2 regions of the Shewanella sp. QJM3NY_23 genome follow, and region 1 is predicted to be linked to the other one. Evidence: riboswitches for the same ligand, from Rfam matches in the RefSeq annotation. Region 1 holds a riboswitch; the other holds the start of a gene.
The links. A riboswitch is a leader RNA that binds a small molecule or an ion and turns the genes downstream of it on or off. The one in region 1 is predicted to bind cobalamin.
Positions count from the first base shown of each region.

Region 2: it holds a riboswitch for cobalamin, as region 1 does, so the genes downstream of both, AC0VXX_RS13410 (TonB-dependent receptor) here and AC0VXX_RS14320 (ABC transporter ATP-binding protein) in region 1, are expected to answer to the same signal.

Region 1 covers NZ_CM149657.1:3,218,666-3,234,370, forward strand. The annotation lists gene AC0VXX_RS14295 (cobyric acid synthase) at 1-1,337, opposite strand, end outside; gene cobU (bifunctional adenosylcobinamide kinase/adenosylcobinamide-phosphate guanylyltransferase) at 1,357-1,884, opposite strand; gene AC0VXX_RS14305 (adenosylcobinamide-GDP ribazoletransferase) at 1,881-2,648, opposite strand; gene cobT (nicotinate-nucleotide--dimethylbenzimidazole phosphoribosyltransferase) at 2,710-3,738, opposite strand; gene AC0VXX_RS14315 (FecCD family ABC transporter permease) at 3,777-4,841, opposite strand; gene AC0VXX_RS14320 (ABC transporter ATP-binding protein) at 4,841-5,635, opposite strand; cobalamin riboswitch at 5,789-5,959, opposite strand; gene AC0VXX_RS14325 (histidine phosphatase family protein) at 6,109-6,714, opposite strand; gene metH (methionine synthase) at 7,042-10,764, shown strand; gene AC0VXX_RS14335 (sll1863 family stress response protein) at 11,001-11,414, opposite strand; one part of gene AC0VXX_RS14340 (IS3 family transposase) at 11,531-11,783, shown strand; one part of gene AC0VXX_RS14340 (IS3 family transposase) at 11,783-12,606, shown strand; gene AC0VXX_RS14345 (IS256 family transposase) at 12,659-13,861, shown strand; gene AC0VXX_RS14350 (sll1863 family stress response protein) at 13,978-14,265, opposite strand; gene AC0VXX_RS14355 (cytochrome-c peroxidase) at 14,764-15,705, opposite strand, start outside.
Region 2 covers NZ_CM149657.1:3,012,916-3,028,620, forward strand. The annotation lists gene AC0VXX_RS13380 (glutamate synthase-related protein) at 1-417, shown strand, start outside; gene AC0VXX_RS13385 (GlcG/HbpS family heme-binding protein) at 586-1,119, opposite strand; gene metE (5-methyltetrahydropteroyltriglutamate--homocysteine S-methyltransferase) at 1,685-3,955, opposite strand; gene AC0VXX_RS13395 (LysR substrate-binding domain-containing protein) at 4,161-5,072, shown strand; gene AC0VXX_RS13400 (HDOD domain-containing protein) at 5,164-5,892, opposite strand; gene AC0VXX_RS13405 (GDSL-type esterase/lipase family protein) at 6,338-6,949, opposite strand; gene AC0VXX_RS13410 (TonB-dependent receptor) at 7,166-9,139, opposite strand; cobalamin riboswitch at 9,240-9,456, opposite strand; gene AC0VXX_RS13415 (cation:dicarboxylate symporter family transporter) at 9,810-11,738, shown strand; gene AC0VXX_RS13420 (hypothetical protein) at 11,769-11,978, shown strand; gene AC0VXX_RS13425 (CLCA_X family protein) at 11,988-12,767, opposite strand; gene AC0VXX_RS13430 (acyl-CoA dehydrogenase) at 12,874-15,111, opposite strand; gene AC0VXX_RS13435 ((Fe-S)-binding protein) at 15,563-15,705, shown strand, end outside.

The DNA.
Region 1 (15,705 bases):
TAGCCATCTTCGATATCAACCCCATGATTGCCATCATCGGCGCGCAGACGCAGTAGGCTTTGCCCCTGACCTAAATGTTGGGATTGACCACAGTGGATCTCATACCCACTCACCTTGGCTTGTTCGCCTAGCAAATTCAATACGCCCGATACCTGCGCCAAACGCTTAGTGGCGGTTAATTCGGTGACCAGCGGCAAAAGCCCCAGCCCCTCACTCTCGCCGGCCTCGCCCTCGACACCTAACGAATCGTCAATGGCCAGCCCCAGCATCTGATAGCCGCCGCAGATCCCAATGACCTTGCCGCCATACCTAAGATGAGTTTGCAGCAATGTGTCCCAGCCATTACCCAGCATAGTCGCTAAATCTTGGCGCACGCTCTTGCTGCCGGGTAAAATAATCAGGTCTGCTTGGGGCGCAGTGCCATCAAACGCAGATGTGACGGTTAAATAACTAAACTCAATATCAGGGTGTAAGCGCAAGGCATCGAAATCGGTATGATTGCTAATGCGCGGCCACACCAATACCAACACCTTAAACTTAGGGTGAGTAGATTTTTGCGGCGCGACCATTAGGGCATCTTCGGCGTCCAGATAAAGGTCATTTAGATAAGGCAGTACCCCTAATACAGGTTTATTGATCTCAGCTTCTAGCCAATCTAATCCCGATTGCAGCAGGCTAATGTCGCCGCGAAAACGGTTAATCACCACCCCTTTAATTCGCGCACGCTCGGAGTCGGACAACAAGGCTAAGGTACCAACGATATGGGCAAACACGCCGCCTTTATCGATATCGGCGATCAAGATAACCGGGCAATCGACCGCTTCGGCAAAGCCCATGTTGGCAATGTCGCCCTCACGTAGATTGATCTCTGCAGGGCTCCCCGCCCCCTCGACCATGACGAGCTCATACTGCGCCGTTAACCTTGATAGCGAGTCGAGCACAGCTGCCATCGCCTTGGTGCGATACCCTGCGGCATTTTTGCCAAAATAGGCTTGACCGTCCATATGGGAAAGGGCTTTACCTTGCACTATCACCTGCGAGCTGGTGTCGGAACTTGGCTTTAATAAAATAGGATTAAAATCGGTGTGCGGTGCTAAGCCACAGGCCACCGCTTGCAACGCCTGCGCGCGGCCAATCTCACCACCATCGGCGGTCACCGCGCTGTTTAGCGCCATATTTTGCGGCTTAAAGGGCGCCACCTTGACCCCGTTACGGGCAAAGTAACGACACAGGCCAGCCACTAAGGTGCTCTTGCCCGCATCTGATGTGGTGCCCTGCACCATCAAGACGTTGGCCACGGCTTTATTTTGCATAGCATTGTTATTGGATTGACTCATCGTCTCATCATCTTATTGCTTATCCCTTTAAGCGCATCGGCAGGCCAGCGGTGACTAAGGTTACCTCATCGGCAAGGGCCGCTATCGCCTGATGCAACCAACCGGCTTCATCGACAAAGCGCCGGCTCAAGGGATCGGCTGGGACTATGCCGCTGCCCACCTCATTGGAGATTAAAATAACATCGCCCGGGAGCGCCGTAAGGGTTGCCAGCAACTGCGCCTTCACCTGCGGCCAGTCGTGCTCGTCGCTGAGCAACTGATTGGTCAGCCACAAAGTAAGACAATCGACTAAGATCACCTGCTTAGCGTGAGCCTGCTGAGCCAAACATTCACTTAAATCCAGTGGACACTCAAGCATGCGCCACGCAATCTCATCGCCCGCACGCTCGGCTTGATGACGTGCAATCCGCGCCGTCATCTCATCGTCAAAGGCCTGGGCAGTGGCGATAAATAACGCCTCGGCGCCGCGGGCAACATAGTGCGATACCAACGCCACACCATGGCTGGATTTACCACTGCGCGCACCACCTAATACCAAATGGATCATAGGGTGATGGCCAAGATAAACAGGTAACAGGTAAGCTCTGCCACCTGCTGCGCCGCGCCTAAGGTATCGCCCGTGTAGCCACCAATTTGACGCCTAAAACCGCGGATAAGCAGATAACGCACCAGCAACAGCAAGGCGCACAAACTCAGCGCATTGGCGATGCCCGCCACCCATAAGGTGATCACTCCGCTGGCCAGTAATATCAGCAACTCATTGACGGTTTGCGATTGTGCCAGCGGCTTACTCTTACTGCTGGCATCTTCACGCACATAAGGCTCAGAAAAAATCAGCGACGCCGCCACGACTCGGCTAAGGCAATGGGCCACTATCAGCGCCGCCGCCACTAAATCGGCCTGATACAGAGCGATTTCGCTGAGCAGCACAAACTTAAACAACAGCGCAAACACTAAGGCCAACACGCCATAGGTGCCGACCCGCGAGTCTTTCATGATGTTGAGCTTATCTGCCAGCGTCCAGCCACCGCCAAAACCGTCGGCGGTATCGGCGAGGCCATCTTCATGAAAGCCGCCAGTCACCAGCACACTGGTTACCATCGCCAAGATGATGGCAACGCTGCTGGGCAGCACCATGCTGGCCAGCGTATAAACCAGCGCGCTTATCGCCCCTACCAGCACGCCCACCAAGCCAAAGTAACGGCTCGCCTGATTGAGCCGCTGGCCGTTAACCTCGACCCAGCGAGGCATAGGAATGCGGGTAAAAAAGCCCATGGCAATCAAAAATAGGCTTAACTCTTTATGCAGCATCAGCTTCACTCCCGTCCGCTTGCCCTGTTAGTGCAATGTTCTAAATCGCTGGTTAAATGGATTAAATCGCGATGCCAACATCTTGCAGGCTCGCCATCTCGTTATAAAACGCCGCAGCAGCGCGCACTAATGGTAAGGCCAGCGCCGCCCCAGTGCCTTCACCTAAACGCATCTCTAACTGTAATAGCGGCTTAGCTTGCAGATGTTGCAGCATCAACTGATGTCCAGCCTCATCTGATTGATGGGCAAAAATCATGTAATCACGCGCCGCAGGGGCGATGGTCACCGCCAGTAATGCGGCTGTGGTGGCAATAAAGCCATCGACCAAGATCAGCATTTTCAGCTCGGCCGCCGCCAACATGGCACCGGTCATCTGCACAATTTCAAAGCCGCCCAGCGCCGCCAATATCTGCTGTGGTGTGTTTAATTGCCCTTGATGCAGCTGTATGGCTTGAGTGATTAAGGCCTGTTTACGCTGCAAGGTTTCGCTGTCGATACCAGTGCCGCGCCCAACACAAGCGGCGACATCCACAGGTAAGAGCGCCGCCATAATCGCCGCCGCCGAGGAGGTATTGCCAATGCCCATCTCGCCAAAAGCAATGAGATTTGTACCATTGTCATGATGCAAGGCCACCCGCGCCTTCGCCATAGCAAAGCCTTGCTCAACACAGGAAGCTGACATGGCCGCCTCGAGATGAAACGCGCGCGTGCCGGCGCCAAGGCGCTGATCGATAAGTGCCTCATGGCCTGTAACTGGATGGGCTATACCACAATCGATCACCTCCATCGCAAAGCCTGCTTGGGCACAAAACACATTGATGGCCGCGCCGCCATGCAGAAAATTAAGCACCATCTGGGTGGTCACTTCGCTAGGGGCAATCGACACGCCCGCGCTGGCAATACCGTGATCGCCGGCAAACACCAGCAGCTTAGGCTGCTTAATAGTCGGGCACGTTGCCCCCAGCACCTGCGCCACTTGCAGCGCCAAGGGTTCGAGTCGGCCCAATGCGCCTAATGGCTTGGTTTTACAATCGATTTTTTGCTGAATCTCGCCATCAAATTGGTGGTTCACCGGCGTTACGCTAAACATGGGTTATATCCTTAACGGGTCTGCAGCTGGCCTCGTCTTTAGCCGCGGCGCTTGCTGCCTAAAATAAACAAGAAAAACACACTGCCGATCACCGCGGTAATAATGCCGATAGGTAGCTCTTGGTAACTCAGCAAGCAACGGGCTAATACATCGACCCAGATCATAAACAGCCCGCCCACCAACCCTGTGGTCAACAAGGCGAAGCGACCAGGCAGCAACAGGCGCACCATATGCGGGATCATCAAACCCACAAAGCCGATTCCGCCACAGTTAGCCACCAGCACGGCTGTGATTAACGAGCACAAAAGCAACATGGCTAGGCGCAGGCGCTGCACATCGATCCCTAAAGTGTGGGCGGTTTCATCACCGGCTTTCATGGCAACTATCTGGCGTTTAAACAGCAATATGATCACAGTTGCGCCTGCCACCACCAACAAGGGCAGCCCCAAGCCAGACCAACTGGCCTTGGCAAAACTGCCCAAGCTCCAAAACAGCACAGAGGCGGCCGCCTGAGGGCCCGAAAAATAGAGTAATAAACTGGTAAGCGCACCAAACATAAAGGAGATCGCCACCCCAGAAAGCAGCATGCGCTCGATTTGAGTGCTCATGGCGCGGCCGCACAAGGCCAATACCATCAGCACTGCGAGACTGGCGCCAATAAAGGCGCCCATCGGCAGGCTGACGCTGCCAAGCCATGATATGGATAAGGCGTTCGATAGCGCGCCCGCACCGCCAAACAGGGTAAGCACCACTACGGCACCAAAGGAGGCGCCAGAAGAGATGCCAAAAAGATAAGGGTCGGCCAGTGGATTGCGGGTCACAGTTTGCAGCACGGCGCCGGCGATGGCTAAACCAAAACCGGCGATAAACGCCAGCACGATGCGCGGCATCCGCAGCTCCATCACAATGCGGGCGGTGACGCTGCTTGGACGCTCACCGCCAAGGGTGGCCAGCACCACATCGACCACTTGGTTAAAGTCGATATGCGCCGCACCAAAACTGGCGGCTAACAGCGGCGTCATTAGGCTTAATACCCCAAACCCTGTGACCAATAGCAGGCCGCGCCAAAGGCGCTCGCTGGCCGATAATCCGGACGAGCGCATCATGGCGTCTCCCCTTGGGTGACATTATGGTAGCCATAAAAGTAATTAATTTGCGGATTACCGTGTTGTGGGTGCGGGCTCACTTGGCAGCACACCTCAAAGACCTCTGCAATACGCTGCTCGGTCAACACCTCATTGGGGCGGCCTTGGGCAACTGCGTGGCCTTGGTCGAGCAGCAGCAATTGGTCACACAGGGCGCTGGCTAAATTAAGGTCATGGATCGAGATAACCACCGTCATCTCTAAGCTACGCAGTAGCTCTAAGATCTGTATTTGATAACGGATATCTAAATGATTAGTGGGCTCATCGAGGATCAACAGCTTGGGCTTTTGCACTATGGCGCGGGCGATTAACGCCCGTTGTTTCTCGCCGCCAGAAAGTTGCTCATACCCTTGGTCGGCCAACGCGGTTAAACCTACTGTGGCTAAGGCGCGGCGCACATCGTGCTTGTCTTGGTCGCTGGTGAGCGAAAACGCCCCCTTATGGGGCGTCAACCCTAGCGCCACCAGCTGCGCCGTGGTCATGTCAAAATGGTGCGGCGTGTCTTGCAGCACCACCGCCACTTGCTGGGCAAAGGATCGCGCCGAAAAGTCGCCCACCGCTCGGCCAAATAAGGTGATATCCCCTTGGCTTGGGGTCAAATAACGATATAGACAGCGCAGTAAGGTGGATTTACCGGCGCCATTAGGGCCGATGATCCCCAGCATTTGGCCTTGGGGCAGTTCGACACTGACATCAGCCAAAATGGCGCGCTCGCCCGCGTGCCAACTAAGGTGTTGGGCAGATAACGCCATAGGGATTGACGTCACAGGCTCATCATCCAAGCCGCAAAGTAATAGGGTAAAGTGTGTTGCGACCGCGCAGGTGTCGACCTGCCGCTGCCAAGCGGGGCTAACGCCCCAAGTCGGTTGTTCATCTTTAGCTCCCTCAAGTCACCCGCTTGAGTCATTAGGCTATAGCGTAAGGCAGGTATCCTGACTTGTGGTTGCAGACAAGGCCAATTGCCTTACTCAACACACTCACAGTTGCGGGCACAGTTTGGGCTGATGACCTTAGGTCACTCCCCAATTCCCTATTAAGTTTGAGTTACTCGACCCACGTTAAGTGAGTCGCTGCTCAACACCTTACGCTCGGCGTCATCTGTATGCTAGACACCTAAAATTGTTGGCTATTATGCGGTATTTCCCCTAAGAGGCAAACCACCTTTTGTATTTGCCGCGCTGGTTGACGACAAACGCTGATAACTAACGCGCACTGAGCTTAGGCATTAACCCAAATGTAAGCGCCAATAGCCTTTACCATCGTTATCGACCAAGTGGCTTAACTTAACCACACTGGCATAATCGAGACTTAACTGGGTATAGAAGCCCACTTCGCCGCGGATCCCCAGCGCCAGCCCCATCAAATGGCGGATAACCCCACCATGGGTGACAAGCAGCAGGGTTTTGCCACTGTGTCTATGTAACACTTGCTCGATACAGGTCTCGACCCGCTGCTCAAAGACATCTAGCGGCTCACTGCCTGGCAATGGCGCCCGCCAAGGATCTTGCCAGTAGGCGTTAAGCGCCTCGCTATGCTCAGCAAACAAGGTATCAAGCGCCTCACCGTCCCAGCGGCCAAAATCAATCTCCATCAAACCCGCTTCAACTGAGTAAGGTAACTGCTGTTTATTGGCATAATACTCGGCAAACACTTGGCAGCGGCTTAAGGGGGAGCTCACCAGCGCATCTATCGTCTCGGGTAATTTAGTCGCACTGGCCAGTTGCATCTGGGCAAATCCCAGCTCACTCAAAGGCAGGTCGCTTCGGCCTCGCAGCACATTACCGCCCTCGCACTGACCATGGCGCATTAAATAAAAAATCGTTTGTGTCATTGGCTTACCTTGATATTTGTCATGCCGTGGCAGCATACGCCGAGACGGCGCGCCAATGCAATATGGGTCACACTGCCCCGCGGCTGCAATTGCGCCAAAACAAACATCACCCACAGGCTAAGCGACAGCCTATAAGCCACTGGGCTAACGAGGGGGAAAACTGATACTCTTTTGACTTGCCCTAAGCCTAATAAGTCGCTTACTATAGCAATTGCTATAGACGTCTATACGTTTATACATCTAAAAATAATAGCAGGGTGATCACACCCTCGTCGCACTGCATCGGCAGTAGTGAACATGCATCGAGTAGGATATAGGTAGAATTTTATGGCGACCCGACCCCCTGTTACCCCAATAAGACAGATAACAGCGCAGATCACCGAGCAGCTCGAATCACGTATTTTAATCCTCGACGGTGCCATGGGCACCATGATCCAAGATCATAAGCTTGAGGAAGCCGCCTTTCGCGGCGAGCGTTTTAAAGACTGGCCCTGCGATGTCAAAGGTAATAACGATCTGCTGGTACTGACTCAGCCAGCCATTATCAAAGATATCCATAAACAGTACCTGCTCGCTGGCGCCGATATCATCGAGACCAATACCTTTAACGCCACTCGTATCGCCATGGCCGACTACGAGATGCAGGAGGTGTCTGTTGAAATTAACCTTGAAGGTGCACGCCTTGCCCGCGCCGCGGCCGATGAAGTCAGCGCAGAAACGGGGCGCGCGTGTTATGTTGCCGGGGTACTTGGCCCCACCAACCGCACCTGCTCGATTAGCCCAGATGTTAACGATCCCGGTTACCGTAATGTCAGCTTCGATGAGCTGGTCGATGCCTATATTGAGTCGATTGAGGCGCTGCTTAAAGGCGGCGCCGATATCATCATGGTGGAAACCATCTTCGATACCCTCAACGCCAAAGCCGCGTTGTTTGCTATAGAAACGGTATTTGAACAGCTTGAGCTGCGCGTGCCCATCATGATCTCAGGCACCATCACCGATGCCTCGGGCCGCACCCTCACAGGGCAAACCACCGAAGCTTTTTACAACTCGCTGCGCCACGTTAAGCCACTGTCGATTGGCCTTAACTGCGCCCTTGGCCCGCAAGAGCTACGCCCCTACGTGCAAGAGTTGTCAAAAATTGCCGAATGTTATGTGTCGGCGCACCCCAATGCGGGGCTGCCTAATGAGTTTGGTGGCTATGATGAAAGCCCCGAAGAGATGGCAAGCGTTATTGGTGAGTGGGCCCAAGAGGGCTTTTTAAACATTATTGGCGGCTGCTGTGGTAGTACACCGGCCCATATTAGCGCCATTCGCGAGGCGGTTATATCCCATGCGCCGCGAGCGCTGCCCGACATCCCAGTGGCTTGCCGCTTGTCGGGGCTTGAGCCACTGACCATAGATGCCAACTCGCTGTTTGTGAACGTGGGCGAGCGCACCAATGTCACCGGCTCGGCTGCCTTTTTACGGCTGATCAAAAATGGCGAATATGAAACCGCCCTCAGCGTCGCACGTGAGCAGGTAGAAAACGGCGCCCAGATCATCGACATCAACATGGATGAAGGCATGCTCGACGGCGTCGAGGTGATGCAGAAATTCCTTAACCTTATCGCCTCTGAGCCCGATATCAGCCGGGTGCCGATTATGATCGACTCCTCTAAATGGGAGGTGATAGAGGCAGGCCTTAAGTGCATTCAAGGCAAAGGCATAGTCAACTCCATCTCGTTGAAAGAGGGCGAAGCGCAATTTATTCACCACGCCAAATTGGTTAAACGTTATGGCGCCGCGGCCATCATCATGGCGTTCGATGAGCAAGGTCAGGCAGACACCAAGGCACGTAAGATCGAGATCTGTACCCGCGCCTATCGGGTGTTAGTCGATAAGGTGGGCTTCCCGCCAGAAGATATTATTTTCGACCCCAACATCTTTGCCATTGCTACCGGTATTGACGAGCATGACAACTACGCTGTCGACTTTATTGAAGCCACGCGTGAGATCAAACGCACCCTACCCCACGCGATGATCTCGGGCGGGGTATCGAACGTGTCGTTCTCATTCCGTGGTAACAACCCGGTGCGTGAGGCGATTCATGCCGTGTTCCTCTATCATGCGATTCAAGCGGGGATGGACATGGGTATCGTCAACGCGGGTCAGCTGGCGATTTATGACGATATCGACAGCGAGTTAAAAGCGCGCGTTGAAGCGGTAGTGCAAAACCTGCCCTGCCCAGTGGCAGATTCAAATAACACCGAGCAACTACTTGAGGTCGCCGAGAAGTTTCGCGGTGATGGCAGCCAAGTGGCTAAGAAAGAAGATTTAGAGTGGCGCAGCTGGGAGGTGAGCAAACGTCTTGCCCATGCCCTAGTGAAAGGCATTACCGACTTTATCGATGAAGACACCGAAGAAGCAAGACAGCAGGCGACTCGGCCACTGGATGTGATTGAAGGGCCGCTCATGGATGGCATGAACGTGGTCGGCGATCTCTTTGGTTCGGGCAAGATGTTTTTGCCCCAAGTGGTCAAATCGGCGCGAGTAATGAAAAAAGCGGTCGCCTACTTAAACCCCTATATCGAACTGGAAAAAGTCGAAGGTCAGTCTAACGGTAAAATCTTGATGGTCACTGTTAAAGGTGACGTGCACGATATCGGTAAGAACATCGTCGGCGTGGTGCTGGCCTGTAATGGCTATGAGGTGATCGATCTTGGGGTGATGGTCCCCGTTGAGAAGATCATCGAGGTCGCCAAGGCGGAAAATGTCGATATCATCGGCATGTCAGGCTTAATCACCCCGAGTCTCGATGAGATGGTGCACAACGTTAAAGCCTTCCATAAGGCGGGGCTTACTATCCCGTCGATCATTGGCGGCGCGACCTGCTCGAAAATTCATACCGCGGTTAAAATCGCGCCCCACGCCCCAACGGGCGCCATCTATATTGCCGACGCATCACGCGCCGTGCCTATGGTATCGAAACTTATCAGCAATGAGACGCGTCAAGCCACTATCGATGCCACCTATGATGAATATCAGATGATGCGCGACAAGCGTAACTCACAAGAAAAACGCAAACAGATCATCCCCATTGCCGCCGCGCGCGACAACCGCTGCCAGCACGATTGGGCCAATTACACCCCATTTGTCCCTAATCAACTAGGGCGTCAGGTGTTCGATGACTACCCATTGGAAGACTTAGTCGAGCGTATCGACTGGACCCCGTTTTTCCGTAGCTGGGAACTGCATGGCCATTTCCCGAAAATCTTGGACGACAAGGTGGTCGGTGAAGAAGCCCGTAAGCTATTCGCCGATGGCAAAGCCATGCTTAAGCAGATCATCGACGAAAAATGGCTTACCGCCAAAGCCGTTATCGGCCTGTTCCCTGCCAATACCGTTAACCATGACGACATTGAGCTCTACACCGACGAAACCCGCACAACAGTGGAGATGACGACCCACCACCTGCGGATGCAGATAGAGCGCGTAGGCAACGATAACTTTTGTTTGGCTGATTTTGTCGCCCCTAAAGACTCAGGCGTGGCCGACTACATGGGCGGTTTTGCCGTCACCGCAGGTCATGGTATCGACGAGCATATTGCCCGTTTCGAAGCCAACCACGATGACTACAACGCCATCATGCTCAAATGTTTAGCCGACCGTCTGGCCGAAGCCTTCGCCGAGCGCATGCATGAGCGAGTACGTAAAGAGTTTTGGGGCTACGCCGCCGATGAAGATCTCGATAACACGGCACTCATTCGCGAAAAATACAAAGGTATTCGCCCAGCACCGGGTTACCCCGCCTGCCCAGATCACACCGAAAAGGGCTTGTTATGGGACTTACTTAAGCCAAATGAAACCATTGGACTTAATATCACCGAAAGCTACGCCATGTTCCCCACCGCCGCGGTATCTGGTTGGTATTTTGCTCACCCACAATCACGCTACTTTGGCGTGACCAATATTGGCCGCGATCAGGTGGAAGATTACGCCGCACGTAAGGGAATGAGTATCGAGGAAACCGAACGCTGGCTAGCACCAGTATTGGATTATGATGTTTAACGGGGAGTGATGTGGAGTCATCACCTTGACTCCTTTGATTACCCAAACTTCGTTTGAACATTAGTACTGAGGCTTCGCCTCACTAACCCATACGGCCTTACGGCCGAGGTAAGTCGCATCTGTTATGGATCGGAAGCCCACTAGAGCCTCAGACGCAAGTCCATCATCTAGATGGGTGAGAAACCCACCCCACGAACAAATTGTGGGGTGGGTAAAGTAACCTTATTTAAGCCAAGTTATTCTTTAGACTCAAACTCTTTTTCGGCTTCTTCCCAAGACTTCTCCAAATCTTTATAGGCATCAGAGAACCCCTGTTTCATTTCATCCCATGCATCGGCTGAGCTGGATTTCATGCTGCCATACCACTGGGCAACTTTATTCTGTTGCTTACGAAGTGCTTTGAGCTTTTCGCGGGCATCTTGGCGCGCGGTTGCACTCATTTCATCCCAATTTTTATCTGTCTTCGCCTCTAACGCATCGATGCGCTTATCTAACTTATCAAGGCTCGCTTTGACTTCTTCCACCGCTTTATCTCGCTTATCGGCACTGTATGCACCAATCGTTTTGAGCATCTCTTGGGTTTCTTTCTTAATATCTTCAATCGAAGTTTTTTCACTCGCCTTGTCATTATCGGTCTGTGCATAACTCATTGGCACATAACTCAACGGTAAAATCCCCATTACGGCGGCTAATACGGTAATCCCCCCGAAAAATAACAGCTGTTAAAAGTAGAGTTTTCTCGTAAGTTAAACGCAGGAGGTTCTATATGAAAAAGTCGCGGTACACGGATAGTCAAATTATGACGATTTTGAAGCAAGCTGAAGCTGGTACGCCCGCACCTGAGCTTTGCCGAGAGCACGGTATGAGCAGTGCAACGTTTTATAAATGGCGTGCTAAATATGGGGGAATGGATGCATCACTCATGGCTCGGATGAAAGAGCTAGAAGATGAAAATAGGCGACTTAAAAAAATGTACGCAGAAGAGCGTCTTAAAGCTGAAATCATTCAGGAAGCTATGGCAAAAAAGTGGTAAAGCCCTGTGAGCGAAGAGAACTCGCTCAGTTTGCGGTGGCTAACCACAACATCAGTATTAGTAAGGCCTGCTCGGCTTTCTTTATCAGTGAGACATGCTTTCGTTATCAAGCAAAATTATCGGCGGAAAATACACAGATTTCAAATTGGCTAATTAAGCTGACCGAAGATGAAAGTGATTGGGGCTTCGGTCTGTGCTTCGATTATTTACGTAATGTAAAAGGCAAGCCATGGAATCATAAGCGAGTGTACCGAATTTACTGTGAGCTAGCGCTGAACCTGCGTATTCGTCCAAGACGTCGACTCAAACGAAATGCACCGGAACCACTAAAAGAGCCGATAAAACCTAACCAAGTATGGTCTGTCGACTTTATGCATGACCAGTTATCAGATGGTCGAAATTACCGATTATTTAATGTCATAGATGATTATCGGCGTGAAGCTTTAGTGATTGAACCAGGATTTTCACTTCCTGCTGTAAGGGTTATTAGAGCGCTAGAGCAGGTATTTGAGTATCGAGCTAAGCCAACAGTTATTCGCTGTGACAACGGCCCTGAGTTTATCAGTACTGAGTTTACAACGTGGGCTAAATGCCAGAATATTCGAATTGAATATATTCAACCAGGTAATCCACAACAAAACGCTTATATCGAACGACATAACAAAACAATTCGGTACAGTTGGCTCAGCAAGTACCTGTTCGAATCAATTAAAGAGGTGCAGGACTATGCAACTAAGTGGTTATGGTTTTACAATCATGAAAGACCACATAAAGCTAATAACGGCAGGCCACCACTGATGGCTGGGTAGTGTTCATAATTCTGTGTCATTTCAGTAAACTGTACAAAAACAGGAATGACACATGACTCAACCTTTTAACTTTGAACAAGCCCTTAAAGATCTTCAAGCCGGTAAAAGCCTCACAGGCAAAGACAGTATTCTTGGCCCATTGATTAAACAACTTACCGAAGCTGCCTTGCAAGCCGAACTTGAGCAGCATTTGGCCCAGGATGAACAGCCTAATCGCAAGAATGGTAAGATGGCTAAAACGATTAAGCATCCCTCTGGCAGCTTTGAGTTAGACACACCTCGCGATAGAAATGGCTCTTTTGAGCCTCAGTTGATTAAAAAGAATCAAACCACGCTCACCGATGAAATCGATCGCAAAGTGCTGTCGATGTTCAGCATGGGGATGAGCTACCGTGACATCAATCAGCACGTCGAAGAAATGTACGGCATTAATGTCTCTAACGCGACCATTAACGCTATCACAGACAAACTCATTCCTGAACTTAAGGCTTGGCAACAGCGCCCACTAGACAGCCATTATCCGATTGTCTGGCTCGATGCGATACATTACAAAGTCAAAGAGGACGGGCGTTATATCAGCAAGGCGGTGTACACCCTACTAGCCCTTAATATGCAAGGTAAAAAAGAAATACTCGGCCTGCATTTATCTGAAAATGAAGGGGCTAATTACTGGTTATCTGTGCTGACCGATCTTAATAATCGCGGTGTAAAAGATATCCTTATCGCCTGTGTTGATGGTCTGACAGGGTTTCCTGAAGCCATCGCCAGTATCTTCCCCAACACAGAGACGCAGCTGTGCGTTATTCATCAAATACGCAACTCAATGAAGTATGTCGCCTCGAAAAATCAGAAAGCGTTCATGGCCGATTTAAAGTGTGTTTATCGCGCTGTGAGCAAGGAAGCGGCGGAGTTAGCGTTAGATGAGCTGGAGGTTAAATGGGGGGATGCTTACCCATTAGTTATCAAATCATGGCGCCGAAAGTGGCAAAATTTATCGCACTACTTTAAGTATCCAGAGCACATCAGAAAAGTGATTTACACCACCAATGCGGTGGAAGCAGTTCATCGTCAATTTAGGAAATTAACCAAAACTAAAGGCGCTTTTCCTAATGAAAATAGCTTGTTGAAGCTACTTTATACTGGCATATTGAACGCATCGAATAAATGGACAATGCCCATTCACAATTGGAGCCTTTGTTTATCTCAATTAGCGATTTATTTTGAAGGACGTTTAGACAGCGTGCTAGAGATTTAAACTTAGCCTGACACAGAATTTTGAACGGCCTCGATGGCTGCCTAACTTCTATTTTTAATTGCAGTTAAAAATGGGAGGATTACCAGTCGAAGTGCAGATAAAACGAACACCTGCGCTTATTTGAATCTCTGCGCCGCTGACTTCAGTGCTCCATCGAGTGAATCCCACGCACTATTGATACCCGCCTTAATATCCTCCCAAGCATCATCACTAGACTCTTCGAGTTCGATTAATTTATTAGCGACATCCCTTTGCATTGTCCGTAGCTCTTCAATTTTTTCATAATACTCAACTTGAGCCTCGGCTTCAGCCTTGTCTGCTTTGGCTTTGAGCTTATCTATCTCTGCGCTCCATTCGTTCAATTGAGCCCGTAATTTCTTTTCATATGCTTGTTTCATACTCATAGCGTTCTCCTTCACGATAAAAATAATTATAAATAACGATAAGAAGCAGAATAAATTGCTTCATATTACGTTTATAAACTCGATGATACTTTTGATTTGAAATTAACAGAGATATCAGAAATTGCTAACTTTTACAGATAAAAGGATATTCGAAAATAACCTTGCAGATGGGATAGAGAAGGGAGCATTTAAATACATTGCGTCTCCTTTAAAACTCATTGAATGAGTAATTAACACTAGCCTATAAAACTCAATAAATCAAATTACTAAACAAAAGTTAACGTAGAGTTCAATAATAATAAAATCAAAGCAATGAAAAAATAAAAACCTTTTAAAACAAACAAATTAAAATATCAACCCCAAAGATAACAAATAGAAAAAACAATAAAACCTATAAGTTATAGTGGGAGTTCAATACAAAAAACAAGCCTGCTCAATGTATTTATCAGGCTTGTTTCAACTGTCTTACTCTTGCGGTACTATATATAAAACATGGTTTTAAAATGGAGCTGGGCGCGGTGTATTAGCATTAGATGGCGGCAATATCGGCAGGACAATTTGTGGCTGCTCGCCAGTTAATGTCTTTAAAAACGCGACCATCTGGTTAATTTCATCTTCACTTAACTTTTGTCCCAACTGGATATCAGCCATGGTGTCGACCGCTTCTTCAAGCGTCCACACACTGCCATCGTGGAAGTAGGGATAGGTCAGTTCGATATTACGCAACGTTGGCACCTTAAAGACATACTTGTCGGCTTCATTACCTGTTACCGCTTTGCGACCCTGTGCTGGATTGTCGGTATGAAATGGCTTCACCAACCCCATCTTCATGTACATGGTGCCGCCAACGGCCGGGCCGTTATGACAGCTAACACAGCCTTTATCTTTAAACAGCTGATAGCCAGCTTTCGCCTCGGCATCTATGGCATCGGCATTGCCAGTCAAATACAGATCAAACGGGCTGTTGGGTGTCACCAAGGTTTTTTCAAACGCGGCTATGGCATCGGTAATGCGATCGATATTCACCTCATCTGAGGCATAAACATGATTAAAACGCGCCACATAAGCCGGCATAGAGGCGATGGTATCTATCGCCAGTTCGTGGCTGTAAGCCATCTCTTTAGGGTTAGCAATAGGGCCTGCCGCTTGAGCTTTTAGGTCGGCCGCGCGGCCATCCCAAAACTGCGCCAGCATATAGTCAGCATTAAGCACTGTCGGCGAATTAATTGGCCCCTCTTGCCAATGGTGACCTATCGAGGTCGGCAGAGCATCGACGCCACCCGTCGAGAGGTTATGGCATGAGTTGCAAGAGATAAAACCCGACATAGAGAGTCTAGGCTCAAAAAACAACATCTTGCCGAGTTCAACTTTGTCCGGGTTAGTGATCACCGCAGGTTTTATCGGCTCAATAGGTTCACTGGCCGAAGCGGCTGACATGGA
Region 2 (15,705 bases), 210 kb from region 1:
TATTTAGACAGCCAGGGCGCTAGCGGGCGCGTCACCTTGATTATCACTGGCGGCCTTCGATTGCCGATGGACTTTGTTAAAGCCATGGCCTTGGGCGCCGACGGCGTCGCCATCGCAAACAGCGCGATGCAATCCATTGGCTGCGTAGCCGCGCGAATTTGTCATACCAATAACTGCCCAGCAGGTATCGCCACCCAAAATGCCTCTCTACGCCAGCGGCTTAATATCGACACCTCAGCGCGGCAACTGGCCAACTTTCTTGCCGCCTCAACTGAGCTGATGCAGGTGATGGCGCGCGCCTGTGGTCATTATCACCTAAGTGATTTTAATCCTAATGACTTAGCCACATGGCATAGAGAGATGGCGCAGCTATCGGGCATCAACTACGCCGGTATCATGCCGATTAATGACAACTGAGCTAGGCTGAGTGATGGGCAAAAAAGAGGTGAGCCGCTTAACGACTCACCTTCATGCTGTATCTTATGTAAAGAATTGAATTAAAATACTAATACAGCAAATCCAACTCTAAAAAACTCATTCCAAACAATTAAGCCAGAAACAACAGAGCTCGAAAATTCAACCGACCTAGTTAACTGCCGCCAGCGCTTTTAAACCCGCTTCGGCGATGCGCACATCTTCACTGCCGTGGGCACCGCCCACGCCAATGCCGCCAACAACGACATCATTAATATAGATGGGGATGCCGCCGTCCATTGCTAAAATATTTTCATCCAAATACCTGATATCTTCAGGAATGGTGCCCTCTTTAACCCCTTTGGCAATCACAGCGGTCGGTCTTTTTTGCGAGTTAGCCGTGTAGGCCTTTTTATAACTGGCACGAATGGTGTGAACCCCAGCTTGATGATCTCTAAGCACGGCTAAGGTTTGTCCAGATCTATCGACCACAGTGATAGACACCGCCAATTGATCTTGTTGAGCTTGTAAAAATGCAAAATTAACTATCTCTTGCGCCATTTTTCCAGTTAAAACTGGCAGCATAGTAACCTGCTCGGGCTTATTTTCAGCACGTTCATCTTGGTGGGCTTGCGCCGAGTCAGCATGCCCAGTAAAGGAGACGGTTGAAGCCGCAAACGCAGCCGACACTAATAATTTGTTCATGTTTCACCCTACATTTGAATTGACGAATAACGATAGGAATATGGACGAAAGCCAAGTAATTAAGCGAAGTCTAACGCAATAAGATTTAATTTAATACCTTGATATAATTTGATTTAGTTCAGTATTAGATTTTAAATAAATTGCGATAGGTGCTGTGATGTGTGCTTTGATACGGTCATATCATTTAATGATCAAGCAACTGCGATACAACTTAAGCCGCTTTTATAAGCCAGCCAGATATCGCCATTTGCCAATCAAGCGAATGCTATGGCGCTAAACGATTTCCCTGCCGTGTTATTGTGTTATCGAGAAGCACTTATCGGGTCAATCCCTTTACTGCACACACAGATGATAGCCTCAGCAGATGGACGCTTTCATAAATAGCCCTTACTTCTTACTTCTTAACCTCTTAATCTCTTAATCTCTTAATCTCTTGCCCACCATGAATGACACTTGCTGCGCATCATTTTTGCAAAAAAATAGGTGGCTCACTTAAAGCCACCTATCTTACCCGGTCATTTATTGCACGAACATTGACATCCAAGACAACATCAAGCTCATCACATTAACCCAGTCTGCGTCTTAGCTCCTGCGTGGCCGTCACCATATTTTGCAACGCAGGTTCAACTTCATCCCAAGTGCGCGTCTTGAGCCCACAATCTGGATTAACCCACAATTGGCGAACAGGAATTTTAGTCACCGCCTTGTCGATAAGCGCAACCATCTGCTCGACGCTGGGGATATTCGGGCTATGGATATCATACACGCCTGGGCCTATCTCGTTGGGATAGTCGAAATCTTCGAAGGCATTGAGCAACTCCATATTTGAGCGCGAAGTTTCAATGGTGATCACATCGGCGTCCATGGCAGCAATCGATGCGATGGTGGCATTAAACTCGCTGTAACACATATGGGTGTGGATCTGGGTGTCATCCTTAACGCCGGCGGCGCTGAGTTTAAAGGCGTTTACAGCCCAATCTAAGTAGGTTTGCCACTGTGATTGTTTCAGCGGCAACCCTTCGCGAAATGCCGGCTCATCGATCTGGATAATCTTAATCCCCGCGTTTTGCAGATCAACCACTTCATCACGGATGGCCAAGGCCAGTTGGTTCGCGATCACCTCGCGGCTAATATCTTCGCGGGCAAATGACCAATGTAAGATGGTTACCGGGCCAGTCAGCATCCCTTTGACGGGTTTATCAGTCAGCGATTGGGCATAGGTGGCCCAGTCTAATGTCATCGGCTTAGGCCGTGAGACATCACCATAAATTAAGGGCGGTTTAACACAACGTGAGCCGTAACTTTGCACCCAGCCAAATTGGGTAAAACCGACGCCATCTAACTGTTCACCAAAATATTCCACCATGTCGTTACGTTCGGCTTCACCATGAACCAACACATCGATACCCAGTTTCAACTGCCTTTGTATGGTGTCGCGAGTAACACCTTGCAACTGGGCAATATACGCCGCTTCGGTCAACTCACCTTTACGCCAACGACTGCGCAGTCCTCGTATGGCTGGGGTTTGTGGAAACGAGCCTATGGTCGTGGTCGGCAGCAAAGGCAAGCGCAGACACTGTTGCTGTAATACTTGCCGCTGGGCAAAACGGCTTTGGCGCTCAAAATCGCCAGTGGTTAAGGCAGCGACGCGCTCATTCACTTGCGAATTAGCCGCCTGCTGTCTGGCCTCGCGGCGCGCGCGGCAACGCTGGGCTGTGGCCAGAGCAGCCTCTGAGGCTGGCTCGATTAATAGAGTACGCAACTGGCTAAGCTCATTGAGTTTTTGTTTGGCAAAACTGAGCTGCTGACGCAGCGCTGTATCAAGCTCGGTTTCCACATCAAGATCCACCGGGCTATGCAGTAACGAGCAAGACGGCGCTAACCAGATCTGCTTGCCTAAATCGGCCACCACAGGGGCAATATCTGCGGCAATCTTATCTAACTCGGCCGCCCAGACATTACGACCGTTAATCACCCCTAGGCTCAATATTTGCTCGGGCTGTAAACTGCCCGCAAACAACGATAACTGCTCTGGCGCACTGACTAAATCCAGATGAATACCCGCCACCGCTAAATTCGCAATTAGCCCATGGTGATGTGCCACCGAGCCATAATAACTGGCCAATAACAGCTTAACCTGCGCGCGGCTCAATGAGGCATAGGTTGCGGTGAAGGGCGCTTGCCACTCAGGCGTTAACTCTAATGCTAAGATGGGTTCATCAAGCTGCACCCATGTCACCCCTTGGGCTTTAAAGCGAGCAAGGATCGCCTGATAAACCTCAATCAATTGGGGTAACAAACTCAACTTATCAAATGCTTGCCCCTCGCATTTTGCCAAGTAGAGGTAAGACAGTGGCCCAAGCAACACAGGTTTCACCTGATGACCCAAGGCTTTGGCCTGCTCCACCTCATCAAACAACTGTTCATAGGCAATACTGAACGTTTGATTTTGACTCAGCTCGGGCACGATATAGTGATAATTACTATTAAAATACTTTTTCATTTGCGAGGCGCTGCTGGCTGTACCTGTTGGGGCGCGCCCTCGTGCCACTCTAAATAGGGTATCTAAATCCACCTTGTCGCCATCACGATGGCGAGCTGGAATAGCATTAATGGTGGCGCTTAAGGTAAGCACCTGATCGTAGTAGGCAAAGTCACCTACTGGCAGCAAACTCACTCCCGCATCGGCCTGCCACTGCCAATGAGTTTGCCGTAAAGTGCTGGCCACCTCATGCAGCGCCGCTGGCGTGATCTCTTGGCGCCAATATTGCTCTAACGCAAACTTAAGTTCACGCTGACGCCCAATTCTAGGAAAACCTAATGACGCGATATTGATAGTTTGCATACTGATACCCTTCTAAATGAGATAAGCCAACGAGTGATGACCCCTACACCGACATCACAACTCAAGCTTGATTAACAATAAATACGCCACAAGCAAAACAGGCGTCTGGACGTCTAGAAGTTTATTGTGTTAATCTGTTGGTTCGCAATGGAATTGATTTCAACCCCAACATGAGCAAGATTCATCTGAGGTAAAAATGATAGAGCTTAGGCATTTACGAACATTAGTTGCACTCAAGGAAAGTGGCAGTCTTGCTGGGGCTGCAGAAAAACGCTTTGTCACCCAATCGGCTTTATCCCATCAAATCAAAGAGCTGGAAACTCGGATTAACTCAGCCATCTTTATCCGTAAGAGCAAGCCGCTGTCGTTTACTCAGGAGGGAGCGCGGCTACTGCACCTAGCCGAAGAGATATTGCCTAAGGTGACAGAGACCGAACTTGATCTTAAAAATGGTCTCAATAGTGACAATACCGATCTGTTTGTGGGGATTGAATGTCACAGCTGTTTTCGCTGGTTAATGCCGGTTATCACTGAGTTTAATGCCAGCTTTCCCCACAGTAATTTAGAGCTATCGAGCCGGCACCTATTTGATTCGCTAACGGCACTCAAGCAGGGGGAATTAGATGTGGTACTAACGTCAGATCCTATTCCAGATCATGATATTACCTATCAGCACTTATTTGATTTTGAAGTAAAACTTATTTGTGCCGCCGATCATCCCCTAGCAACGCAGCCCTTTGTCAGCCCAGCTCATTTAGCTCAGCAAACCTTGCTCACCTACCCTGTGCCGCCCGAACGTTTAGACATTTACCGCCACTTTATGGAGCCTGCGGGCGTACCTATCGCTAAACAAATTCGATGCGATCTCACCTCCATGCTACTGCAACGCATCGCCTGTAAAGATGGCGTCTCCGCCCTCCCCACATGGTCGATTAACCAAGCCCACGGCTTGTCACTTAGCGCGCTACCATTAGGCCGCGACGGCTTAAAGCGCCCGCTATTTGGGGCCTATCGCCGCAGTAGTAGCAAAACTCGAGTGGCGCAACACTGGTTGCAGTTAGTGGCTAGCGAAGGGATGGTAAAACAAGAAGATGCAATAATGGCTTAGCTGATACGATGATGCACATTTAGACACTAAAAACCTATTTTTTACTAAAAAAAACAGGTTTTTAGAGTTTATTATTAACAATCGATAATGATTAAAGTGGCTTGAGCAACTGATTACGCATCGCTAATACTCGGCGTAAAATCAGGCCGGGTGAGTCACTGTTACGTGTCTGACGTAAGTTGTGCGCGATCATAAACTCTTGACGTAATTCCTCATCTAAATCGAGTGACTCAAAAGCATCGAGGGTGAGGGTCTGTTTATGATTATCAATAATCGATTTAATGATAGACAGGGGTAGAGACTGTTCCGATTCAGCGTTTAAATACGCAAAGGCGGTTAAGGCGACAATTTCGCCAAACACGCTAAACAGCGCCAAGGTTTGCACTTCATCAGGGTCAATATTCACCCCTTCCATTTGGTGTAAACTGTCGACCGATTCTGCTGCAATGCTTTCGGTGAGTGTCCAGTAACCCGTCACCAACTTTTTATACAGCTGAGGCAACTCATCGAGTCGCTCTTTGAGATAGAAAGTAAATGCGTAACGATAAATGTTAATTTGGCCTAAACGAACCAAGGCATCTTTGAGGGAACGGTTTTTAACGGCGGCAGCACAGGGGGCGGCGGCCGCATTGCTACGGTACAGCATGTGAGCTGCTAATGCAGGATCGGAGGAGACAATATCAATGACATTACGAATATCGCCGTCGGCAATAATGGCTTTTTTTAACGGGATAAGAATACCACGGCGACCAATGACCTGCTCTTCATTGCCGATAATCGCACGTACTTGAGTGAATACTTGATGCTCAAGATCTGTCATGAGAAGTTATTAACCTGATTAATCGTTGTGGCAAATCGCCAATTGTTACCATCGAATTTACCCATAAAACGCCCGCTGCGGTCAAGTCGATTTGCCACAAAACACTACTTTAACGCAAATAAATCGATAAAGCAGAGCATGTCAGCCATAAAATCCTATTATGCAGCGCGTAATAGCGCTACGAAGTTACAAGCCACTAACAAGCGTTACAATTTGGAACACAAAATAACCTCAGTTCGAGGTAATAAAGGCATTTAAAATGGCTTTTTATCCCGCTAATTGCAGGGTATTGACGTGTAAGAGACTCCCTATAATAGCGGTAAATAGCTTTTATGAGTAAAACTCATGATAAGTTTGAGATGAAATCATAATGAGTAATAAGCAATAAGCAATAAGCAATAAGCAATAAGCAAAATTGACTACTTACAATCTCAACATCGCCCGCTCAAATAGCTCCCGCCTGCTGTAAACGTTGATGCAGATGCTCAGCCAACTGACGATAACCGGCATTATTGAGATGAATCGCATCAGATTTTAGCTCGCTCGATTTAAGTAATTCTGCCAGTTTGTCTTCAATAAGGAGTAAGCCATATTGCTCACTTAAACGCTTGTAGAGACTAGCAGGTGTCAGCCAAATCCCTTTTTGAGGCACAGCAATTAAAACAATGGCAATATCACGCTGCTGGGCTTGCTCAATCATTTGCGCTAAATTTCGCTCAACTTGCTGCTCACTCATATTACGTAAAAAATCGTTGCCGCCTTCCAGCAATAACACTAAATGAGGTTGGGTGGCATCTAACACCTGTGCAAATCGCTGCGCCCCTTCGCCGCTGGTTTCGCCAGAAATGCCAGCATTGACCACCTCAAGGCCGGTTAAGTTAGCCAGAACACTGGGATAATCGGCTCCGGCACTGGCGCCTACGCCTTGGGTGAGGCTGTCGCCAAAGGCCAAAATACGCCCATGCTGCGGTAATGTTGCTAACGTCTCGCCCTTTTGAGGCAGTAGCCAGGCCAGCAACACGATGGCGATACCCAAGAGTAGCCATTTTAATTTCATCTTTTAACTCCTTGTTTATCGCTTTGCCACTCACAAGACTAAACTGTAATGATTAAGTCTGGCTTAATCAATTTAAGGAGCTGTTAAGCCTGAACCTCACGAGTAATGCTAGCGCTAGCATACACTTACGATAAAATTGCGGCCATAAAAAAGCCAATCAGCAAACCTGATTGGCTTTATCTTACTTTAAGTCACTTGGCGTGCACGCATTACCGCTTAAAAGCGGTAGCTCGCGGTTAAACGCAGCGCGCGGCCAGTCCCCGAATAATAACCGTTGCCCCATGCACTGTAATAACCTGCGCTAACATACTCTTCATCAAGCAGATTATCGACTCGCAAGCTGGCTAACCACGAGCCGCCAGTATAGTTAAGCGCGACATTGGTGAGCAGGTAATCCGCTAGCTTAGGATCAACATTGGCGTTGTCGCCCTCGATAAAGCGCTCCCCCGTATACAGACCTTCAACAAACAGTTGCACATGTTCACTGATATCGTAACTGATATAGCCACGACCCGAATGCTTCGCCACCCAAGAGAGTGACTTACCATCATTAACGCCATCGGTAAATTCGGCATCAATGTAGTTATATTCAAGCCCCAGCAGCACCTGCTGCATAACTTGCCAATCCCAATCTAAACTGACGCCATAACGACGTGATGCATCGGCGTTCACGTTAGCACCAGGGAAACTGCCGCCAGTTGGGGTGTCGGCGCTAGGGTCGAATACAATTTCATTTTCTAGATCGAGGCGATAGGCACTCACTCGCAGTGTTTGCTGCGCTAGCGTCCAGTCCCACCCCGCTTCATAAGAACGGCCAGTTTGCGGCTTAAGCCCCTTCACATTGGCCGGGGTATAGGCTTGCTCATCAACCTTGGCAAAGCGGAAATTGTCGTCGGCGCGCAGGTAAAAACGCTGAGCGTCCGTGGGGCGATAGTTAATCCCAAGTTCAAATGCGTGGGCATCCTGATCCAGCTCAATGCCGTTAGCATAGGCGCTGGGGTCACGCAGATCGTCGGTCACCTCAGCATAACGACCACCCACAATGTAACTCACACTTTGAGTCAGAGGCACTGTGGCTTGCACATAGGCACTGGCCTGCTTTTGCACGTTTTCACGGCCACTGCTAAACACTGACTCACCGCGGCTTAAATCGAGCCCGGTCACTAGGGTTAACGGGCCGTTTTCAGTAGTAAAGTTAGCAGTCGCCTTAGGGTTAAACTCTAGTAATGAGCGGGTATCGCGGCGGTTACTGCCCCAGTTATTGAGCCCTGTGATTAAGGTGTCGGCATAATTGATATCCGCCCCAAGCTCCCATTGCTGATTGAGTTGACGCTGGTAGCCCGAACGCAGCGCCGTGGTCATCTCATGCAGATAACTGTCATAGGCACCTGGTGCGCTGGCATCTGATTGGCGTGGATCTTGTTCAATCTGCTCGAGGGTTAATGCGCCTGCCAATTCTCGACGGTTGTCATAGTAACTGCTTTCGGCAAAAAAGTGCTGCGCATCGTCTTGATACTGCAAGCGCCCTAATAACGATGAGGTTTCATTCGCGTTATGGTCGCGATAGTTATCCCCTTGGTTATAACTGGCCGCACCATAAAAACGCCAATTAGCGTTTATCGCCCCTGACACATCAACGTTACCTTCATAGGTATCAAAACTGCCCCCTGAAAGCTGCACGCTGCCACCACTGCCCTGTGGCGCTTTGGTGATGATGTTAATCACACCACCCACCGCCTGATCGCCATATAGCACCCCCGCACTCCCAGACATGATCTCGATACGCTCAACTTGATTAAGGGCAATGGCGCTAATGCTTGGGGCGGCAATATCAATATTGTTTAGTCGACGTCCATCAATCAAAATCAAGGTATTACTCGCCGCTTGGCTAGCACTAAAGCCCCGCAGTGCAAATACGGCTCCGGTGTTTGAATCGGAAATCTGTATACCGCTTTGACCGCGTAACACTTCGGTTAAACTCGTTGCGCCACTCATCTCAATCGCGGCGGCATCAATCACATTGACGTTAGCGGCAATATTGAGAGGGGTACTGACATTGCGACCAATAACGGTAATGGTGTCGTCGATATTGATTTGCGCAGAGGTGGCATTTTGCGCCGTCACTGAAAACGCAGAAAAACTAAATAAACCGCCAATTAACAGGGCGATAGCTGTAGGTTGTGTACCCATTTACCTTTAACTCCTAAAAGGGAAACGGGGCAAGAGGTCACGACTTCACGCCGCCGAATAGGCGATATGAGGTCGCATTTCGAGATCTGCCCGCCGAAATCTCAAAATCACCTTAAGGGCCGGTCTCCGGACTGAGGATAGGTATAAACCCAAACTGCGGTTGATACGACAAGACTGAGTTTTTTTAACGCTTAGTTATAGCAAGCGCACCCAGCTTTCACCTTTCACCGTTGCGGGGGCAGTGCCAGATTTTCACAGGCTTCCCGATTATCCCATTGCGACTGACGCAACTGGGCACCACAAAAGATTGACTCGAATTTGGTTACCTATAACGGCAATGCACAACTGTTATTCCATACAAAGTGGCATCGCCGTCAAGACCGCGGGCATTATAGACGTCTAAACGGATAAAAGTCTAACAAAGCATGTTAAGTCAGTGTCATACAAATCACCGCTCACATCTGCATACGACAGTAAGTCGTTTCGCCAACGATGTTAGTAATGATAATTTTTAACACAAATAAATCACCATACTGACAATAATCACTGTTAACCCTTTATCCTCCCTTGCTACAGACCCTATAATAAACAACCAGTAAGCGATTATTTACCCACCAGTCATTGTCGTCATCTAACCGGGCGTTATCGACTACTCAAATGGAATCAACCTGTGCTAACAAAACTGCGCGCGATGCAAAGCTCCACCCAGATGATAGTGGCCATGTTTATAGGCTTTGGCGTGGGCTTGTTTTTTGGCGAGTCCGTCGGCTGGCTCAGTAATATTGGCACCAGCGTCATTCTGTTAATGCAGATGACGGTGCTGCCCTTTATTTTGGTTTCTCTCATTGGCGGTATCGGCAAACTTAAGCGCACCACCGCCAGTTTAATTTTTAGCCGTGCCGGCGTCATCATGTTACTGCTGTGGCTTATGGGCTTAGTGCTGGTGGCCCTCATGCCGCTGTCATTTCCTTTTGTTGAAACGGCCTCTTTTTTCAGCACCAGCATTGTCGAGCCCACGACTCCTATCGATTACTTTAAGCTGTATATTCCGGCCAACCCGTTTGAGTCGATGGCGGCGGGCTATGTGCCTGCTATGGTGGTATTCAGTATCGCCATGGGGCTGGCGCTCATTGGCATGGAGGGCGAAAACAAACAGCTTATCATCACCTTTATGCATACCTGTAGCGAGATATTCTCTAAGATCACTCAGGCGCTGGTACGGGTCTTGCCGATAGGCATTTTTGCCATGTCGGCCTCGGCGGCGGGCACTATGGGAGTCGATGAATTTGCCAGTATGCAGGTGTATCTCATCAGTTATTTTGTGCTTTGTTTACTGCTCACTTTCTGGCTGTTGCCGTGGATCATCGCCTCACTCACCCCAGTGACCTATACCCAAGCACTGCGCATCGCAAAATCGAGCGTGGTCACCGCATTCGCGACCGGCAATATTTTTATCGTGATCCCTGTGATTGTCGACGAATGTAAGCAGATCATGCGCGAACATGAAAGTCTCAGCGATGACGCCGAAACCCTAATTGAAATTTTGGTGCCCATCGCCTTTACCTTTCCCAATATCGGTAAACTGACAGTCATTTTGTTTGTGCTGTTTGCCGGCTGGTTTAACGGCACTCCGGTGGACATTAGCGAACTTCCGTCACTGTCGATTAGCGGTCTGCTCTCTTTGTTTGGTAGCGTCTATGTCGCTATTCCTTTTATGTTGGACTTACTGCATCTGCCGCAAGATCTGTTTCAACTGTTTGTGATGTCAGGCTTTATTACCGGAAAATTTAACTCTATAGCCGCCGTTATGTACCTATTTGCCTTAACACTACTCACGGTATCCCTGTTTGAGCGGCGTTTAAGACTGCGCCCACCACAACTGCTGAAATTAAGTATTGGCGTCGTCGTAGGAGTCGCCTTGACCTTAGGGGTGAGCCGAGTGGGTATGGGCATGTTGATCCACAGCCCTGATGTCACCAGCGGCGTAATTGCCAATATGCAGGTGGCCGATAAAGTGCCGACTATCGTTAAAAAACAGTTTCCTGTCCTAGGCAAAACGCCAAGCGCCCCAATCGCCAATGTGCAAACCATCCGCCAACGCGGAGTATTAAAGGTGGGTTACATCCCCAGCAATGTGCCTTTTAGCTACTATAATAATGCCGCCCAATTAGTGGGATTTGACAGCGCAATGGCCAGTAAACTCGCCGAAGACTTAGGGGTAAAAGTGGAGTTTATTCCTTTTCATAAAGATCACTTGGCCGAGTCACTCAAGGCGGGCTTTTTCGATATTGCCATGTCAGGCTTAGCCATGGATATCAACCAAATGGATCAGCTGAGCTATGTTGACCCTGTGCTCAAATTAAATTTAGCTATCGCCACCAAAGACCATAAGGTCAACAGTTTTAAACGCAAACAATCGATTTTAACGCTGCAAAATACCACCATCGCCTATGTAGAGCACAGTGACATTATCGAAGAAGCCAAGGCCAACTACCCCAACCTCACCTTTGTTAAAATTGACGGTTATAAAACCTTTTTTAGGCAGAAGTCCGATAAATATGATGCGGTAGTGATCAGCGCCGAAGCCGGTTCAGCTTGAACCTTATTCTTCCCCGGTTACGGCATTGCCTTGCTCGAAAGTAAGGTGCAATATCCGGTGGCTTATGCGGTCGCCCAAGACAATCAATCGCTACTCAATTACGTCAATAACTGGCAGAAGCTACGCAAAGTCGATGGCCACCAGCAGCGGCTGTATAACTATTGGATGCTAGGCCAAGGCGCCATAGAAGATAAACCGCGCTGGTCTATCATTCGTGATGTCTTACATTGGGTCGAGTAATGAACGGCCTTATTGGCGCGCTAATGCTTCGCCTAGAGGTTCAAAATAGTTAAGCAATTGCTGAAAAATCTGCTCGCGGTGCACCAGATCAGGATAGCCTCCGCTGTTCGCGAGATCTGAATTTAAGGTTTCATCGACTAAGTAGGGGTTGTCGACCTCTGGATGGCTCTCAATACAGGCTTCAAAGGCCCGTGCCATCAACTCGGTTGGCTTAGCAAAATAGTAGCGCTGATACTGTTTATCTAAGGCAACGGCACGGGTCACAAAGTCGTGGCTGTCTTGGCCATCGGGACTTAATAAACAGGTTTGAAATACATGGGCTAAGCGCTGATTTAGCGGGTGGTTAATCGGCTCGACATCGGCTAACCAACAACTACTGGCAAAGGCGATACCAGCGGTGCGCACCTGATAGGCTTTCGGCGCAATATAATGGTCAAAGGCATGCCAAAACTCATGGGCAAGCGCCCCCGCGCCAGCATTTTTTGCCAGCGCTAACTCTCGGTGAGCTGGCATATAATGGGCTTGAACGCCCATTTGACCACCAGTGCCAAAGGCTAAGTTAAGGCTTTGGCGCAGCCCCATTGCGCAAGGCGGCAGCTTGAGCATAAAGGCCAGATCGGCAAAGGCATCAAAGATCAAATTGGCCGCCTTATGCTTTTCGTCGGTCTCAACCCAACTGCCAAGGCGAATATGATTAAGGCCAAAGACCTCTTTAATGTCATTAAAGCTGACCTGCTCACCACCGCGGTAATCGGGCCCTCGCCTTCGATAGGCTTTACGGCTTAACACTGAATATCCTTCACATAAAAATTAAATTGTAACAGCGATAGCGCCCAGTAAAAAGCCGCCCTAGTGGCGGCTTGGTATTAATGGCATGACAGGTTATAACAAGCCATTAATTTGCCAATTTCAACTCGACTCTGTCATCGACTAGGTTCATGTTGAAATCAAACTCATCGACACGGATCGCGCGCTCACGCTTGAGGTTATAATCTTGCAGCTGCTTATGTTCACCCGGGGTGATAACACCGGCATCAAGCGCGGCATCTAAGGTTAAGGCAAACTTCACGCCGCTTTTAAAGGTGCGTTGTTTCAAGCCCTTTTTCACCTTAGCCAGTAGCGGCAAACAAGCAATCTTGGCTAAATAAGCCTGCTCGTTAATGTAGTTACCATCGCCCGCTACAGGTTTAACTAGATGGGTTAATTGACGCTTAAAGCCAGTATTTAACTGCGCCTGATGAGCCAACTCGCGCACGAGATCATCGTTGATTTTCCTCATCTTAGGTGAGTATGTCACTGTGATGAGTTTCATCAATTGACGCGTCGGCGCCGATGGGAAGTTATCGAGGAAATCCAGCAAGGCTTTTTCTGCATTGCACAAGGCCCAGCGGGTCGCGTAATGGAAATACGGCGCGGCCTCAGCGCGGCTCGCGGCAGACACCTTCTGCTCGTAATAACGGATAGCAGCCATTGCCGCATACAGGTAGCTCATGACATCGCCCAAACGGGCAGACAACATCTCAGCCTGCTTGAGCTTGCCACCCAATACCAGTAACGAGAAATCGGCATACACCGCCAGCTTAGAGGCAAGCTTATGAACCGACTTTTCATATTCAATCACCTCACCCAAACCGGATGTCGCATTAGCTGTAAAAGGCAGCAAACCAAGGCGGAAGGCGCGCAAGCTATTGTTAACGCTATAACCCACCGTTTGCCTAAAGATACGATTAAATGTCTTATCGGCATCGGCGGCATCGCTATGAATCGACTCCACCATGCTTTGCAAATGGGGATGACAGCGCATCACACCTTGACCAAAAATCATCAAGTTACGAGTAAGAATATTGGCACCTTCAACCGTAATCGCGATAGGCTGCGCCACATAACCTGACGCTAAGGTATTTTGTGGGCCACGCTGAATCGCTTTACCCGCCTGAATATCCATCGCCGAGTTCAATACATCACGGCCGATCTCGGTCATATGGTATTTGGCTATAGCGGTAACAACCGATGGTTTTAGCCCAAGGCCTAGGCCTTCGGTGGTCAATACACGCATCGCCTCTTGCAGATAGGTTTTACCCGCGATATCGGCCAGCTTCTCTTGAATCCCCTCAAACTGACCAATGGATAGACCAAACTGCTCACGCACCGCGGCGTATTCAGCCGACGACTTAAATGCCGCCTGACTGACTGACACCCCAAGTGCGGGTAATGAAATACCACGCCCAGCGCCCAAACACGCCACTAGCATCTGCCAACCACGGCCGATATTTTGTTGGCCACCGATGATAAATTCCATCGGAATAAATACGTTCTCGCCGCGAGTCGTGCCGTTATAAAAACGGCATCCCATAGGATCATGACGATTACCCAGCTGCACGCCCGGATGCGACTTAGGAATAAGCGCACAAGTGATCCCGAGCATCTCTTTACCGCCGAGTAACCCTTGGGGATCATGCACCTTAAACGCCAAGCCTAATACCGAGGCGATAGGGGCCAGCGTGATGTAGCGTTTATCCCAAGTAACCGACAAGCCTAAGACTTGCTCGCCTTGGTACTCGCCCATAGTGACAGTACCGACGTCCGGGATCCCGCCCGCATCCGATCCCGCTTCAGGGCTCGTTAAGGCAAAACAGGGGATCTCTTGACCATTAGCAAGGCGTGGCAACCAGTAATCGCGCTGCGCATCGGTGCCGTAATGCATTAATAATTCGCCAGGGCCTAATGAGTTAGGCACCATCACGGTAACCGCAACCGCAGAGCTTTTAGCGGCAATGGTGGCCACAATGGTCGAATTAGCATAAGGACTAAATTCCAGCCCGCCATAGGCCTTAGGAATGATTAGAGAGAAAAACTTATTCTCTTTTAAAAAGTTAAGAATATTATCTGGCAGGTGAGTGCTATTTTGCAGCGCGAAATCATCGACCATTTCGATCAACTGCTGCACAGGGCCATCGAGAAACGCTTGCTCATCGGCAGACAGGCTGACCGCAGGTACAGCGCGCAGGGCGTCGAAATCTGGCACACCTTGGTAGATAGACCCTTCTAGCCACACATCCCCCGCATCGAGCGCCTCTTGTTCTGTAGTAGAAATACTCGGCAGTACTTTTTTAAATTTTGTTCTTATACTCATCTTCAGACTCATCCGACCATTTAATTTGTGTGCATTACGTCACAAAATTCGAAGGAGATCAAACATTCTGAGAACAAAAAAAGCCTTTATTTAACAGTTACAAGCGACGACGACGATTAAATATATGCCTTTTCAAAAAGTTACAGCTGTACGCTTAAATAAAAAAATTTAAACAGTCGTTTTATATTGTCGTTTGAAAACACCATTTATTGACCTAGCACATAGAAATTTTACCAATAAAAACAGTCGAACATAGACTGTTTCATTTATGAAAAAATGCCGTTTTATATTTACTAAATTAGCACTACTTATTGTAAGGATATACGCTTAAATTATCGGCACGAACAATTCCTGCAAGATGGGAAAGATTCATTGCTTGTGTAACGGCAACTCGAGCATCTCCTTGCCAGTACATAGGTTCCCATGCAGTCACTGAATAAGAGAGCGCTTCATGAAGATAGCACTGTTTATACCCTGTCTGGTTAATCAAATGATGCCCCACGTTGGTATCGCCACCGTTGAACTATTGGAAAAACTAGGTCATCAGGTGATCTTACCTAAAGGGCAAACCTGCTGCGGCCAACCAATGACTAA